One region of the Pseudomonas sp. TE36184 genome, then DNA from elsewhere that is predicted to be linked to it. Evidence: predicted binding sites of a transcription regulator. Region 1 holds the regulator's gene; each other region holds the start of a gene.
The links. Region 1 encodes sigma-54, which starts transcription at its own class of promoters, with help from an activator protein. Its sites were predicted from a motif close to ANTGGCATNNANNTTGCTNT; they were not measured.
Positions count from the first base shown of each region.

Region 2: the regulator sigma-54 is predicted to act here: its motif matches at 2,804-2,823, upstream of glnA (glutamate--ammonia ligase).
Region 3: the regulator sigma-54 is predicted to act here: its motif matches at 2,250-2,269, upstream of glnK (P-II family nitrogen regulator).

Region 1 covers NZ_JBSSCU010000001.1:3,516,391-3,521,134, reverse strand. The annotation lists gene rapZ (RNase adapter RapZ) at 1-362, opposite strand, end outside; gene ptsN (PTS IIA-like nitrogen regulatory protein PtsN) at 365-829, opposite strand; gene hpf (ribosome hibernation-promoting factor, HPF/YfiA family) at 842-1,147, opposite strand; gene ACVWZP_RS15775 (RNA polymerase factor sigma-54) at 1,223-2,716, opposite strand; gene lptB (LPS export ABC transporter ATP-binding protein) at 2,914-3,639, opposite strand; gene lptA (lipopolysaccharide transport periplasmic protein LptA) at 3,639-4,172, opposite strand; gene lptC (LPS export ABC transporter periplasmic protein LptC) at 4,159-4,731, opposite strand; gene ACVWZP_RS15755 (KdsC family phosphatase) at 4,740-4,744, opposite strand, start outside.
Region 2 covers NZ_JBSSCU010000001.1:4,159,267-4,164,010, reverse strand. The annotation lists gene glnL (nitrogen regulation protein NR(II)) at 1-303, opposite strand, end outside; gene ACVWZP_RS18700 (chorismate mutase) at 615-1,151, opposite strand; gene glnA (glutamate--ammonia ligase) at 1,297-2,703, opposite strand; gene thiI (tRNA uracil 4-sulfurtransferase ThiI) at 3,038-4,492, shown strand; gene typA (translational GTPase TypA) at 4,632-4,744, shown strand, end outside.
Region 3 covers NZ_JBSSCU010000001.1:4,854,086-4,858,829, reverse strand. The annotation lists gene ACVWZP_RS21735 (secondary thiamine-phosphate synthase enzyme YjbQ) at 1-118, opposite strand, end outside; partial or broken gene ACVWZP_RS21730 (ammonium transporter) at 331-1,669, opposite strand; gene glnK (P-II family nitrogen regulator) at 1,703-2,041, opposite strand; gene ACVWZP_RS21720 (accessory factor UbiK family protein) at 2,464-2,727, shown strand; gene ACVWZP_RS21715 (YifB family Mg chelatase-like AAA ATPase) at 2,942-4,459, shown strand; gene glyA (serine hydroxymethyltransferase) at 4,470-4,744, opposite strand, start outside.

The DNA.
Region 1 (4,744 bases):
ATGGCTTCGGCCAGCGAGCGATGCGGGCTGCTGAGGGGGTGGCGTCGACGGGTCTCGGAGAAGCGTTTGAGCAGGGTTTCTTCGTCTGCGTCCAGGTACAGCACATCACAGTGAATGTGCTTGGCGCGCACTTCCTCAAGCAGTGCCGGGAACCGCGAGAGGTGGCTGGGCAGGTTGCGGGCGTCGATCGACACGGCGACCAGTGGCTGTGCCAGTTCGGTGTGGATCAGCGCGCGCTCCGCCAACTCCGGCAGCAGGCCGGCGGGCAGGTTGTCGATGCAATAGAAGCCGTTGTCCTCAAGAACGTTGAGGGCGGTGCTTTTACCTGAGCCGGAGCGGCCACTGACGATGATCAAACGCATGATTACTGCTCGATTTGTTCAGCCAGGACAACCTGATACAACGCCTCATTGCTGCTGGCACTGCGCAGTTTGTCGCGTACTTCCTTGCGGTCAAGCATGCTGGCGATCTGCCGGAGCAGTTCCAGGTGTGCATCGGTGGCGGCTTGCGGGACCAGCAACACGAACAGCAGGTCGACCGGGGCACCGTCGATGGCGTCGAAATCGATGGGAGCGTCCAAGTGCAGCAGGGCGCTGACAGGTGTCTCGCAGCCTTTGAGGCGGCAGTGAGGAATGGCGATGCCGTTACCAAAACCGGTCGAGCCGAGTTTTTCACGGGCAATCAGAGCCTCGTAGACATCTTGCATCTCCAGCTCAGGCACTTGTTTGCTGATCAGGTTGGCAATCTGTTCGAGGGCTTTCTTCTTGCTGCCCCCCGGCGCGTTCACAAGGGAACGGCCGGGAGTCAGGATGGTTTCAAGTCGGATCATGGGTGGGGAGTGTTAGCGGCCGGTGCCCTGTAGGAGGCTCTGCTGCTTTTCCTTATGCTTTTTGATTTGGCGATCCAGCTTGTCGGTCAGGTCGTCAATGGCGGCATACATATCAGAATGCTCAGCATTGGCGACGACTTCTCCGCCGGGTATACGCAAGGTGGCTTCGATTTTCTGCTTCAGCTTTTCGACAGTCATAATGACTTGCACGTTGGTGATCTTGTCGAAATGCCCCTCAATTCGTTTGAGTTTTTCGCCGATATAGGTGCGCAGCGCGTCGGTCACTTCCAGTTGGTGTCCACTGATATTGACTTGCATACAGCTTCTCCTTCGTTGCCAGTGCATAAAGCGGCAGGCAGAGATGCCTGCCACTGGAACGCTGTGGCCTGCCCGTCACATCAAACGCTTACGCTCGCTGGAAGGCGCGATCCCAAGGGACTCGCGGTACTTGGCGACGGTTCGACGGGCGACCTGAATGCCTTGTGCCTCCAGTAAACCAGCGATCTTGCTGTCACTCAACGGCTTTTTCTGATTTTCCGCGGCAACCAGTTTTTTGATGATTGCGCGGATCGCCGTGGACGAGCATTCGCCGCCTTCGGAGGTGCTGACATGGCTGGAGAAAAAGTATTTCAGCTCATATATACCCCGTGGGGTATGCATGAATTTTTGCGTCGTTACCCGGGAAATCGTTGATTCGTGCATGCCCACCGCTTCTGCGATGTCGTGCAGGACCAGCGGTTTCATCGCTTCGTCGCCGTACTCAAGGAAGCCGCGCTGGTGCTCGACGATTTGCGTGGCCACTTTCATCAGGGTTTCGTTGCGGCTTTGCAGGCTCTTGATGAACCAGCGCGCTTCCTGCAACTGGTTGCGCATGAAGGTGTTGTCGGCGCTGGTGTCGGCGCGACGGACGAAACCGGCATATTGCGGGTTGACCCGCAGGCGCGGCACCGATTCCTGGTTCAGTTCCACCAGCCAGCGTTCGTTGTCTTTGCGCACGATCACATCGGGGACGACGTATTCGGCTTCGCTGGACTCGATCTGCGAGCCCGGGCGCGGGTTGAGGCTCTGCACCAGCTCGATGATGTGGCGCAGGTCGTCTTCCTTGAGCTTCATGCGGCGCATCAGCTGGCTGTAGTCGCGGCTGCCCAGCAGGTCGATGTAGTCGGTGACCAGGCGTTGGGCTTCAACGAGCCAAGGGGTCTTGGCGGGCAGCTGGCGCAATTGCAGCAGCAGGCACTCGCTGAGGTTGCGCGCGCCAATGCCGGCGGGCTCGAACTGCTGGATGCGGTGCAGGACGGCTTCGATCTCGTCCAGTTCGATGTCCAGTTCCGGGTCGAAGGCTTCAAGAATCTCTTCGAGTGTCTCGTCCAGATAACCCTGGTTGTTGATGCAGTCGATCAGGGTCACAGCGATCAGGCGATCGGTGTCGGACATCGGCGCCAGGTTCAATTGCCACAGCAAGTGGCTCTGCAGGCTCTCGCCGGCGGAGGTGCGGGTGGTGAAATCCCACTCGTCGTCATCATTGCTGGGCAGGCTGCTGGCGCTGGTCTGGTAGACGTCTTCCCAGGCGGTGTCCACGGGAAGTTCGTTGGGAATACGTTCGTTCCATTCGCCTTCCTCCAGGTTGTCCACCGTAGGGGCGGTTTCCTGGTAAGAGGGTTCCTGCACGTCGGAATTGGGTTTTTGCTCGATGTTGTCGGCCAGCGGGTCTGCATTATCGAAGTCGTCGCCTTCTTCCTGGCGTTCGAGCATCGGATTGGACTCCAGGGCTTCCTGGATTTCCTGTTGCAGGTCCAGTGTCGACAATTGGAGCAGGCGGATGGCCTGTTGCAGCTGCGGTGTCATCGTCAGCTGCTGGCCCATTCTCAGGACTAGCGATGGTTTCATGGCAGGGGCTTAACACCTTATTCGCCGGCGCAATGCGCCATCCACGACAGGGCGCGTGAGCGCCAAACATAAGCAAATTATATGCCTGATATCGGGGGCTTTGCCTAGAGCGCGGTAACAATAAAAATCCGGAGGTTTTCATTGACTCCCGCGCACCTTGGCGAACGGCCTGCCACCGCCTTTTTTTCCAGGCAGGCTTACAGGCGGAACTCGTGGCCCAGATACACTTCCTTGACCAGTTCGTTGGCCAGGATCGTGGCCGAATCGCCTTCGGCAATCAGTTGCCCATCGTTGACGATATACGCAGTTTCGCAGATATCGAGGGTCTCGCGGACGTTGTGGTCGGTGATCAGTACACCGATGCCCTTGGCCTTGAGGTGATGGATGATCTGCTTGATGTCGCCGACCGAGATCGGGTCGACACCGGCAAACGGTTCGTCCAGCAGGATGAACTTCGGTGCAGTGGCCAGGGCGCGGGCAATCTCCACGCGGCGGCGTTCACCACCGGACAAGCTCATGCCGAGGTTGTCGCGAATGTGGTTGATGTGGAATTCCTGCAGCAGGCTTTCCAGCTCCTTGCGGCGGCCGTCGCGGTCGAGTTCCTTGCGGGTCTCGAGGATCGCCATGATGTTATCGGCAACCGACAGTTTGCGGAAGATCGACGCTTCCTGGGGAAGATAGCCGATACCGGCGCGCGCACGGCCGTGCATCGGCTGGTGGCTGACGTCGAGGTCGTCGATCAGGATGCGACCTTGGTCCGCCTGGACCAGGCCGACGATCATATAGAAACAGGTGGTCTTGCCGGCACCGTTGGGGCCAAGCAGGCCGACGATCTGGCCGCTGTCGATCGACAAGCTGACGTCGCGCACGACCTGACGGCCTTTATAGGCCTTGGCCAGATGCTGGGCTTTCAGGGTTGCCATTACTCGGCCTTCTTCTTCGGCTGGATAACCATGTCGATACGTGGACGCGGTGCAGTCACCTTGCTGCCGTTGGCGCGACCGGCGTTGGCAACCTGCTTCACGGTGTCATAGGTGATTTTTTCACCTTCCGTGGAGTTGCCGTCGGGGCTGAGTACCTTGGCCTGGTCGATCAGCACGATGCGATTTTGCTGGGCGTGATACTGGATGGTTTTGCCGTAGCCCTTCATCGGGGCGGTGTCGGTGGCAGCCTGCTTCTGTTCGAAGTAGGCCAGGTTGCCCACCGAGGTCACGACGTCAATGTCGCCAGCAGGGGTGCGAGTCAGTGTCACCGTGTTGCCGGTGATCTTCATCGAGCCTTGGGTAATGATCACACCGCCGGTGTAGGTCGCGACGCCTTGCTTGTCATCGAGCTGTGCATCGTCGGCCGAAATGTGGATCGGTTGCTGGCTATCGTTCGGCAGAGCCCAGGCGCTCACGCTTCCCAGTGCTGCGCCCAGACTGAGCAAAATAGGGAGGGTTTTAACGAGCCTCATACTGTCCTCTTACGTTCGATAGCAGGTGTATCCTGCTTTCTTTCAAATACGCTTTCATTCCCTTGCCAGTCGATACACCGCCAGCGCCGTCGATTCTAACGTCTTGCTCGGTCTGCGCATATTGCTTCTGTGGGAATACGGTCATGCGACTGCTGGTGATGATGGTGTCGCGGTTCTGTGCGTCGGTCCGTGCGACGCGCACCGAGTCGATCAGTTCCACTTCGGTGCCGTCCGGGTTGACTTCGCCACGCTTGCTGGTGACGTGCCAAGGGAATTCGGTGCCGCGATACAGATTCAAATCGGGGTTGGTCAGCAGGGTGACTTCGGACGCTTTCAGGTGCTCGACCTTGTCCGAGTTCATTTCATACTGCACCTTGCCATCGGGCAGGAACTGCACGCTGTAGGCATTGGTGGCGTAATAGTCGATAGCGCCTTGGTCAACCTGCGCCACAGGCTGGTCGAGAAAGCGCTCCGGGCTGATATTCCAGTAGCCAACCGCCAGGAGCAGCGCGGCGATGACCCCGAATAGCAGGAAGTTGCGAATCTTTTTGCTCAGCATAAAACGCTCTATA
Region 2 (4,744 bases), 640 kb from region 1:
GCTCAGGATCGGGGTCACGGCGTAGTCGACGGTCAGGGTCTGGCCGGTCAGGGCGGTGAGCATCGCTTCGCGCTTGGTGAACGGATGTGCCTGCTCCACTGCCTGGCGCAACGAGCTCAAGGCTTCGGCCGACTCGGTGAACAACTCGCTGATGAACTGCCCATGGCTGCGCTGCCCGCTGATGGCCAGGAGCATCTCCGCCGCCGGGTTCATGTACTCAAGGCGCAGGTCGTCATTGAGCAGGATGGTCGCGGTGGTCAGGTTGTCGAGTAACAAACGGTGCAGTGCATCGCTGATGGTCATCAGGACCTCTTTTGGAGCAAGGCGCGGGCTTGAGGCACACGCTGATACAAGGAAAATGCAAAAACCAAACCAAGGCTCCGAAAAGAAGCGTTTAAGCCCTGAAATAAGGGTTTAAGGCTCGAAACTGTGGCGTTCTGCCAGCTTCATCGGGAAGTTTCGAACCAAAATGGGCTGGGTCGGTGGGAAGGGTGCAAGCTGTCGCACCAATATAGTGCGATTTTGTGACGATTGTTCAGGAAGCGCGAATTCACACAAATCAAATGTGGGAGGGGGATTGCCTCCTCCCACATTTTTGGATCGGGTTTACCGTTTTAGTTTTTGTAGATACACAGCTCGGCGGTCGCGCGGATCATCGCCAACTGCTGCATCGGCTCATTGAGCGGCTCATGCACGGCTTCGGCCAGCCATTGCGGGCACTGTGGGTCGGTGCGCTGCGGGCTGAAGTCGGCCAATTGCTGCAGCAGGCGTTTTTGCAGTTGGTCCAGTTGCGGGCGAATCTGCTTGACCAGGTCCGGGCGCGGATCGTCGGGGGCCTTACCCTGGAACTGCCAGTCGGAAAGATGGGCGTACTGCACCAGTTTGTTCGCTTCGATCTGTGCCGAGAAGAACTGCCCGGCGGCGGCAGGGTCCAGCTTGTAGCTCGGGGCCTGGGCGATGACGCTGGCGATCACCTCTTGCTCGCGCTTCTTGTCTTCTACGGGCTTGTGGCTGTCCCACTTGCTCAGGGCGACCTGGTCGGCGATCGCCAGGCGCTCGGCGATGCTGTTGAGTAAAGGTTCGAGGCTGGGCGGCGCAGCGCTCGCACTGGCACTGACGAATAACAGAGCGAACACAAGTCGACGGTTCAATGCTGATCTCCTTGTGGGAGGGAGCAAGCTCCCTCCCACCTTTTTGATTGGGTTTGCAGGTGCGGAGCTGTGTAATCCCCGGGCAAAAAAAGACCTCCCGAAGGAGGTCTTTTTCGATCACGCCACGTTAAGCGACGCTACCGGATCAGCAGCTGTAGTACAGCTCGTATTCCAGTGGGTGTACGAAGGTGCGGACTTTGATTTCTTCTTCGCTTTTCAGCTCGATGTAGGCATCGATGAAGTCGTCGCTGAATACGCCGCCTTTGGTCAGGAACGCACGGCCCTTGTCCAGCTCTTCCAGGGCTTCTTTCAGGCTGCCGCACACTTGTGGGATCTCTTTGGCCTCTTCAGGCGGCAGGTCGTACAAGTTTTTGTCGGCGGCGTCGCCTGGGTGGATCTTGTTCTGGATGCCGTCCAGGCCAGCCATCAGCAGTGCAGCGAAGCCCAGGTACGGGTTGGCTGCCGGGTCCGGGAAGCGGGCTTCGATACGGCGAGCGCGCGGGCTGGACACGTAAGGAATACGGATCGATGCGGAGCGGTTACGAGCCGAGTAGGCCAGCATTACCGGTGCTTCGAAACCTGGGACCAGACGCTTGTAGGAGTTGGTCGACGGGTTGGTGAAGCCGTTCAGGGCCTTACCGTGCTTGATGATACCGCCGATGAAGTACAGGGCGGTGTCGGACAGGCCGGCATAACCTTCGCCAGCGAAGGTGTTCTTGCCATCTTTAGCGATGGACAGGTGAACGTGCATACCCGAACCGTTATCGCCGTACAGAGGCTTAGGCATGAAGGTTGCGGTACGGCCGTAGGCATCAGCCACGTTGTGTACGCAGTACTTCAGGGTCTGGACTTCGTCAGCCTTGGCAACCAGGGTGTTGAACTTCACACCGATTTCGTTCTGGCCGGCAGTCGCCACTTCGTGGTGGTGTACTTCGATGACCAGGCCCATTTCTTCCATGGCGTTGCACATGGAGGTACGGATTTCGTGGTCGTGGTCGAATGGCGGAACTGGGAAGTAGCCACCTTTGATACCTGGACGGTGGCCTTTGTTGCCGCCTTCTACGTCCTGGTCGGACATCCACGAACCTTGTTCGGAGAAAATCTTGAACATGGAACCGGAGATGTCGGACTTGAACTTGACCGAATCAAAGATGAAGAATTCTGGCTCTGGGCCTACGAATACGGTGTCGCCGATACCGGTCGACTTCAGGTATTCCTCGGCACGCTTGGCGATCGCACGTGGGTCGCGGTCGTAGCCTTGCATGGTCGAAGGCTCGATCACGTCGCAGACGATGATCAGGGTTGGGTCTTCGGTGAACGGGTCCAGCACGGCAGTGCTGTCGTCCGGCATCAGGATCATGTCGGAAGCTTCGATGCCTTTCCAACCGGCAATGGAGGAACCGTCGAACATTTTGCCTTCTTCGAAGAACGCGTCATCCAGCGCGTCGCGAGCCGGCATGGTCACGTGGTGCTGAGTGCCTTTTGTGTCCGTGAAGCGCAGATCAATCCACTTAACGTCATGATCTTTGATGAGTTGAACCGACTTCGACATGGTGTCCTCCGGGGTGGCTTCGGGCTGGGTAGTGGAGTTAGCCCTTAGAATGTGGGTGATGCCGGCGCGGATAGTCCGCCATGGCAACCTGCCTCACAAGAGAGCAAATTGCATGCCAGTGCGCCAACATGGCCTTTTTGCGTCAAAATGGCCCCTATAACAGTGCAAACTGCCGAAATGGAATAAATAACGCACTGCAATGTGGCGCGCATTTGCATAAATGACCTGTTTTGGTGCGTTGCGCCGTTGATGCATATTAACTGGTTAAACCTTGAGCGATTTCCGCTATAATCCGCGCCCCCCTTTTTCGGCAGGCCCTGCGCGCGCTGTTTCCATGAAATTAATCGTTAAAGTCTTCCCCGAGATCACCATCAAAAGCCGACCGGTACGGATGCGTTTCATCCGTCAGTTGGCCAAGAACATCCGTGCCGTGCTCCGCGATCTGGACCCGGCTGTGGTGGTGAACGGTGTGTGGGACAATCTCGAGCTGGAAACCCGTGTCACCGACGCCAAGGCCTTGAAGGATATGACCGAGCGCCTGAGCTGCATGCCGGGCATCGCGCATTTCCTGCAGGTCGACGAGTACCCGCTGGGCGACTTCGACGACATCACCGAAAAGTGCAAACAGCACTTCGGCAGCGAGCTTGAAGGCAAGATTTTTTCGGTGCGCTGCAAGCGTGCCGGCAAGCACCCGTTCAGCTCCATGGATGTGGAAAAATACGTCGGCAGCAAGCTGCGTCGCGAGTGCGGCGCAGCCGGAATTTCCCTCAAGGCGCCGCAAATTGAAGTGCGGATGGAAATTCGCGACCAACGGTTGTTTGTGATCCACAGCCAGCACAATAGCATTGGTGGCTACCCGCTCGGCGCCCTGGAACAGACCCTGGTCTTGATGTCCGGCGGTTTCGATTCCACGGTGGCGGCCTACCAGATCATGCGCCGCGGCCTGATGAGCCACTTCTGCTTCTTCAACCTGGGCGGGCGTGCCCACGAATTGGGCGTGATGGAAGTCGCGCACTATATCTGGAAGAAGTACGGCAGCTCCCAACGCGTGCTGTTTGTCAGCGTGCCGTTCGAGGAAGTACTGGGCGAAATTCTCGGCAAAGTCGATAACAGTCATATGGGCGTAGTATTGAAGCGTATGATGTTGCGCGCAGCGTCCCGAATTGCCGATCAGCTGCAGATCGACGCGCTGGTGACCGGCGAAGCGATTTCCCAGGTATCCAGCCAGACGCTGCCGAACCTGTCGCTCATCGATTGCGTGACCGAGAAGCTGGTGCTGCGCCCGCTGATCGCCAGCCATAAGCAGGACATCATCGACCTGGCAGAACAGATCGGCACCGCCGACTTTGCCAAGCACATGCCTGAATATTGCGGGGTCATTTCGGTGAACCCCAAGACCCACGCCAAGCGCAACCGCGTGGAGTATGAAGAACAACAGTTTGATATGGCGGTTCTGGAGCGTGCGCTCGAGAACGCCAAACTGGTCCCGATCGATCGTGTCATCGACGAGTTGGGCCAGGATGTGCAGATCGAAGAAGTCAGCGAAGCCCTGGCCGGTCAGATCATCATCGACATCCGTCACCCGGATGCCGCTGAAGACGAGCCGCTGGAAATCGCTGGCATCGACGTACTAACGCTGCCGTTCTATGCATTGAACGCGCGTTTCAAGGAACTGGATAACAGCCGTCAGTACCTGCTGTATTGCGACAAAGGCGTGATGAGTCGCCTGCATGCCCACCATTTGCTCAGTGAGGGGCATGCCAATGTGCGCGTTTATCGACCGAGCTAAGAGCCCGGGGCTGTTTGCCTGTGGCCTGCGTCACCGGCCCCCCGACTCTGCCGTCAAGCTGTAACGGCAAGGCCTGACTCTACTGTTAATCGCTGCCACGACCTGTCAGCACACCGAATCCTCTGATCGAGATACACAAGTGATCGAAAATCTACGTAACATCGCCATCATTGCTCACGTTGACCATGGTAAAACCACCCTGGTAGACAAACTCTTGCGTCAATCCGGCACCCTGGAGCGCAACGAGCTCAA
Region 3 (4,744 bases), 1.3 Mb from region 1:
GATGCAACAGGCCCACGCGACACGCCTTCAATTCAGGCAAGCCGGCAAGCAACTCGTCGGTTACCAGGTGAAAGCCCCGGGGCTTGGCCCGCAGGGTAATCAGGGTCTGTTGCCACATACAGTTCTCCGCCCATCGGCGCGCATTCTAGCGCGCTCAGGGAAAAAACAAAGTGCCGAATACGCCTACATGCCTGTAAGACATTCGCACCCGGAAAAGCGCGGTGTGCGCGCCATCACACATGCGACGCAAAAAACCGGCACCCCGTGTCCTGACGGACAAATGCCAGACAAAAAAATGCCCGGCAAGCCGGGCATGTTTTTTTCGCCTACTTACAAGTTGTAGCCGCGTTCGTTGTGTTGTGCCAGGTCGAGGCCGACAGCCTCTTCTTCGTCGGTAACCCGCAGGCCCATGACCATATCCAGCACCTTGAGGATGATGAAGGTCACGATGGCGGTGTAGATCACAGTGAAGCCGACGCCTTTGCACTGAATCCATACTTGGGCCGCCACGTCAGTCACGGTGCCGAAGCCGCCCAGGGCTGGGGCTGCGAAAACGCCCGTGAGGATCGCACCGACGATGCCACCGATACCGTGTACGCCGAACGCGTCCAGGGAGTCGTCGTAGCCCAGCTTGCGCTTGAGGCTGGTGGCGCAGAAGAAGCAAATCACACCGGCAACCAGGCCGATCACCAGAGCGCCCATCGGGCCCACGGTGCCTGCCGCAGGCGTGACGGCGACCAGGCCAGCCACCACACCCGAGGCGATGCCCAGGGCACTTGGCTTACCGTGGGTGATCCACTCGGCGAACATCCAGCCCAGCGCCGCAGCAGCTGTAGCGATCTGGGTCACCAGCATCGCCATACCGGCAGTGCCGTTGGCCGCAGCAGCGGAGCCGGCGTTGAAGCCGAACCAACCGACCCACAGCATGGCCGCACCGATCAAGGTGTAACCCAGGTTGTGAGGGGCCATCGGGGTAGTCGGGTAGCCTTTACGCTTGCCAAGCACGATGCACGCCACCAGACCAGCCACACCCGCGTTGATATGCACCACGGTGCCACCAGCGAAGTCCAGCACGCCCCAGTCCCACAGCAGGCCACCATTGCCGCTCCAGACCATGTGTGCGATCGGCGCGTAAACCAGGGTGAACCAGATAGCCATGAAGATCAGCATCGCGGAGAACTTCATGCGCTCGGCGAACGCACCGACGATCAGCGCCGGGGTGATGATGGCGAAGGTCATCTGGAAGGTGACGAACACCGCTTCCGGAAACAGCGCCGCAGGCCCGGTGATGCTGGCCGGGGTTACGCCCGCCAGGAACGCCTTGCCCATGCCGCCAAAGAAGGAGTTGAAGTTTACAACGCCCTGCTCCATGCCGGTCGTGTCAAACGCGATGCTGTAACCGTAGATGACCCACAGAATGCGTGATCAGGCCAGTGATGGCAAAACACTGCATCATCACCGACAGAATGTTTTTCGAGCGAACCATACCGCCGTAGAACAGCGCCAGGCCGGGAATGGTCATGAATAGCACCAGCGCGGTGGATGTAAGCATCCACGCGGTGTCGCCGGAATTGAGGACTGGAGCAGCCACTTCGTCTGCCGCCATGGCCAGGCTTGGCATTACGATGGACAACAGGGCTCCGAGCCCTGCGAATTTACGCAGAGTCATATTGTTTTCTCCTGGGGCGTTGGGTTTGGCGGCTTAGATTGCGTCGGTATCGGTTTCGCCGGTACGGATGCGAATAGCCTGTTCCAGATTGACCACAAAGATCTTGCCGTCACCGATCTTGCCGGTGTTGGCGGCCTTGGTTATCGCCTCGATAACCCGATCAAGATCCTTGTCGTCAATGGCGACATCAATCTTCACCTTCGGCAGGAAATCAACCACGTATTCCGCGCCGCGATACAGCTCGGTGTGACCCTTCTGCCGCCCGAAGCCTTTGACCTCAGTAACGGTAATGCCCTGCACGCCGATTTCGGACAACGACTCGCGTACATCGTCCAACTTGAACGGCTTGATGATGGCAGTGACTAGCTTCATGAAAACTCTCTCCCGAATTGGTGGACTTGCCCCAGGAAAACAAACCCGTCTCAAGTCTAAGCGCAGCGCCTGGCTTTGTAACGCGTCGTCGCAAGAGCAGTTGCCATTGCGACGCCAGCGAACCACTGGTGACGAAACCTGTACCCCTGATCCGTCGGCGCACTGCATTCGTCACAGCGACTGCATCAGTGCATGGGTCATGTTCGTCTAAGCAGAAACCTTGCCAGCTCCGTAAAAACCACTGAAATCAGTCCCTTGCCCACTTATGCCCACCTGCGGGGCTTTTTGGCGGGGTGATTGCGCACGAAAACGGTGCGCTACCGCCCGACACCCTGCGCGAAAAGCGTGCGCTCGAGGTCGTGGAAATGACTATAGACGCTGCGTGATACACTGCCGGCCAACAGTTTTCCGGAATATTTCCCATGCTCGCGCCCAAAGACCTCCTCGACGCCCTGAGCGGCCATGCCTCCCGCCTGTTCAGCGGCGAGACCCCGCTGTCCCGCAATGAAATCGAAAGCCAGTTCAAGGCCTTGCTGCAAAGCGGCTTCAGCAAGCTCGACCTGGTCAGCCGGGAAGAGTTCGACAGCCAAATGGTGGTGCTGGCCCGCACCCGAGCACGCCTGGAAAGCCTGGAGGCGAAAGTGGCGGAGCTGGAAGCACGGTTGACCCCGGCAGCCTCCGAATAACCCCCGGCCAATGTAGGAGCTGGCTTGCCTGCGATGGAATCACCTCGGTCCCTCTGATACGCCTGACCGCCCCTATCGCACGCAAACCAGCGCCCCCACTTGTTCTGCGTCACTCTGCGGATACGTTCTGTAAAACCTCCCGCGTCCCGCTCCACCCCACCTCGTCTACCCTTGAAAAACCGCAGGAAGCGGCCCGCCCTTTCAAGGAATGAGCATGTCCCTCGCCATCGTCCACAGTCGCGCCCAGATCGGCGTCGAAGCCCCTGCCGTCAGCGTCGAAGTACACATGGCCAATGGTCTGCCATCGCTCACCCTGGTGGGTTTGCCGGAAACCGCCGTCAAGGAAAGCAAGGACCGCGTGCGCAGTGCCATCCTCAACTCCGCGCTGCAATACCCGTCCCGCCGCATCACCCTCAACCTCGCGCCCGCCGACCTGCCCAAGGACGGCGGGCGTTTTGACCTGGCGATAGCCCTCGGGATTCTCGCGGCGAGCGTGCAGGTGCCGACGCAGATGCTCGACGACGTGGAATGCCTGGGGGAATTGGCGCTATCGGGCGAGGTACGCGCAGTGAAAGGTGTGTTGCCGGCAGCGCTCGCGGCGCGCAAGGCCGGGCGCAGCGTGATCGTGCCCCGGGCGAATGCCGAAGAGGCCTGCCTGGCATCGGGGTTGAAGGTGATTGCGGTGGACCACCTGCTACAGGTGGTGGCGCACCTGAATGGGCATGTGCCGATCGAGCCCTTCAAGTCTGACGGTCTGCTGTACTTGAACAAACCTTACCCGGACCTCAGCGAAGTCCAGGGCCAACTCGCCGCCAAACGCGCACTGCTGATCGCTGCGGCAGGCGCGCATAACCTGTTGTTCAGCGGCCCGCCCGGCACCGGCAAGACCTTGCTCGCCAGCCGCCTGCCGGGTTTGCTGCCGCCGCTGAGTGAGCACGAAGCGCTGGAAGTGGCAGCGATTCAATCAGTGGTCAGCCTGGCGCCCCTGAGTCATTGGCCCCATCGGCCGTTTCGCCAGCCGCACCATTCGGCCTCCGGCCCGGCGCTGGTGGGTGGAGGGTCAAAGCCGCAACCGGGGGAAATCACCTTGGCCCACCATGGCGTGCTGTTCCTGGATGAGCTGCCGGAGTTTGATCGCAAGGTGCTTGAGGTTTTGCGCGAGCCACTGGAGTCGGGGCATATCGTGATCTCCCGCGCCCGCGACCGCGTGAGTTTCCCGGCGCGCTTTCAACTGGTCGCCGCAATGAACCCCTGCCCTTGCGGTTACATGGGCGACCCCAGCGCGCGCTGTCGCTGTACGCCGGAGCAGGTCCAGCGCTATCGCAACAAACTCTCCGGGCCGTTGCTGGACCGGATCGACCTGCACCTGACCGTCGCTCGCGAAATCACCGCGCTGAACCCGGCCCCGCAGCCCGGCGACAACACGTCCACCGCCTCGGCACTGGTAGCCCAGGCCCGGGACCGCCAGCAACAGCGCCAGGGCTGCGCCAATGCGTTCCTCGACCTACCGGGGTTGCGCCAGCATTGCGCGCTGTCGAGGCCGGATGAAGCCTGGCTGGAAAGCGCCTGCGAGCGCCTGACCCTGTCCCTTCGCGCAGCCCACCGCCTGCTCAAGGTCGCCCGCACGCTGGCGGATCTGGAACACACAGACAGCATCCGCCGCAGCCACATTGCCGAAGCCCTGCAATACCGCCCCTCAGCCTCCAGTCAGGTCGACAGCGCCAACGTTTAGAAGGGAAAAGTCAGCGATAAACCGGGTGTCGGCGGCACAGCGCAATCACCTGTTCACGCACCTGCAGCGCAACGCTATCGCTCTCCCCGCGTTGCAGGGCGTCCAGGACATCGCACAGCCAAGCGGCCAGTTGCTCGCACTCGAACACGCCGAAACCGCGGGTGGTGACGGCCGGCGTGCCGATGCGCAGCCCCGAGGTGACAAAGGGGGAGCGCGGATCGTTGGGCACCGAATTCTTGTTGGCGGTGATGCCGGCGTTGCTCAAGGCCGCATCGGCGTCTTTGC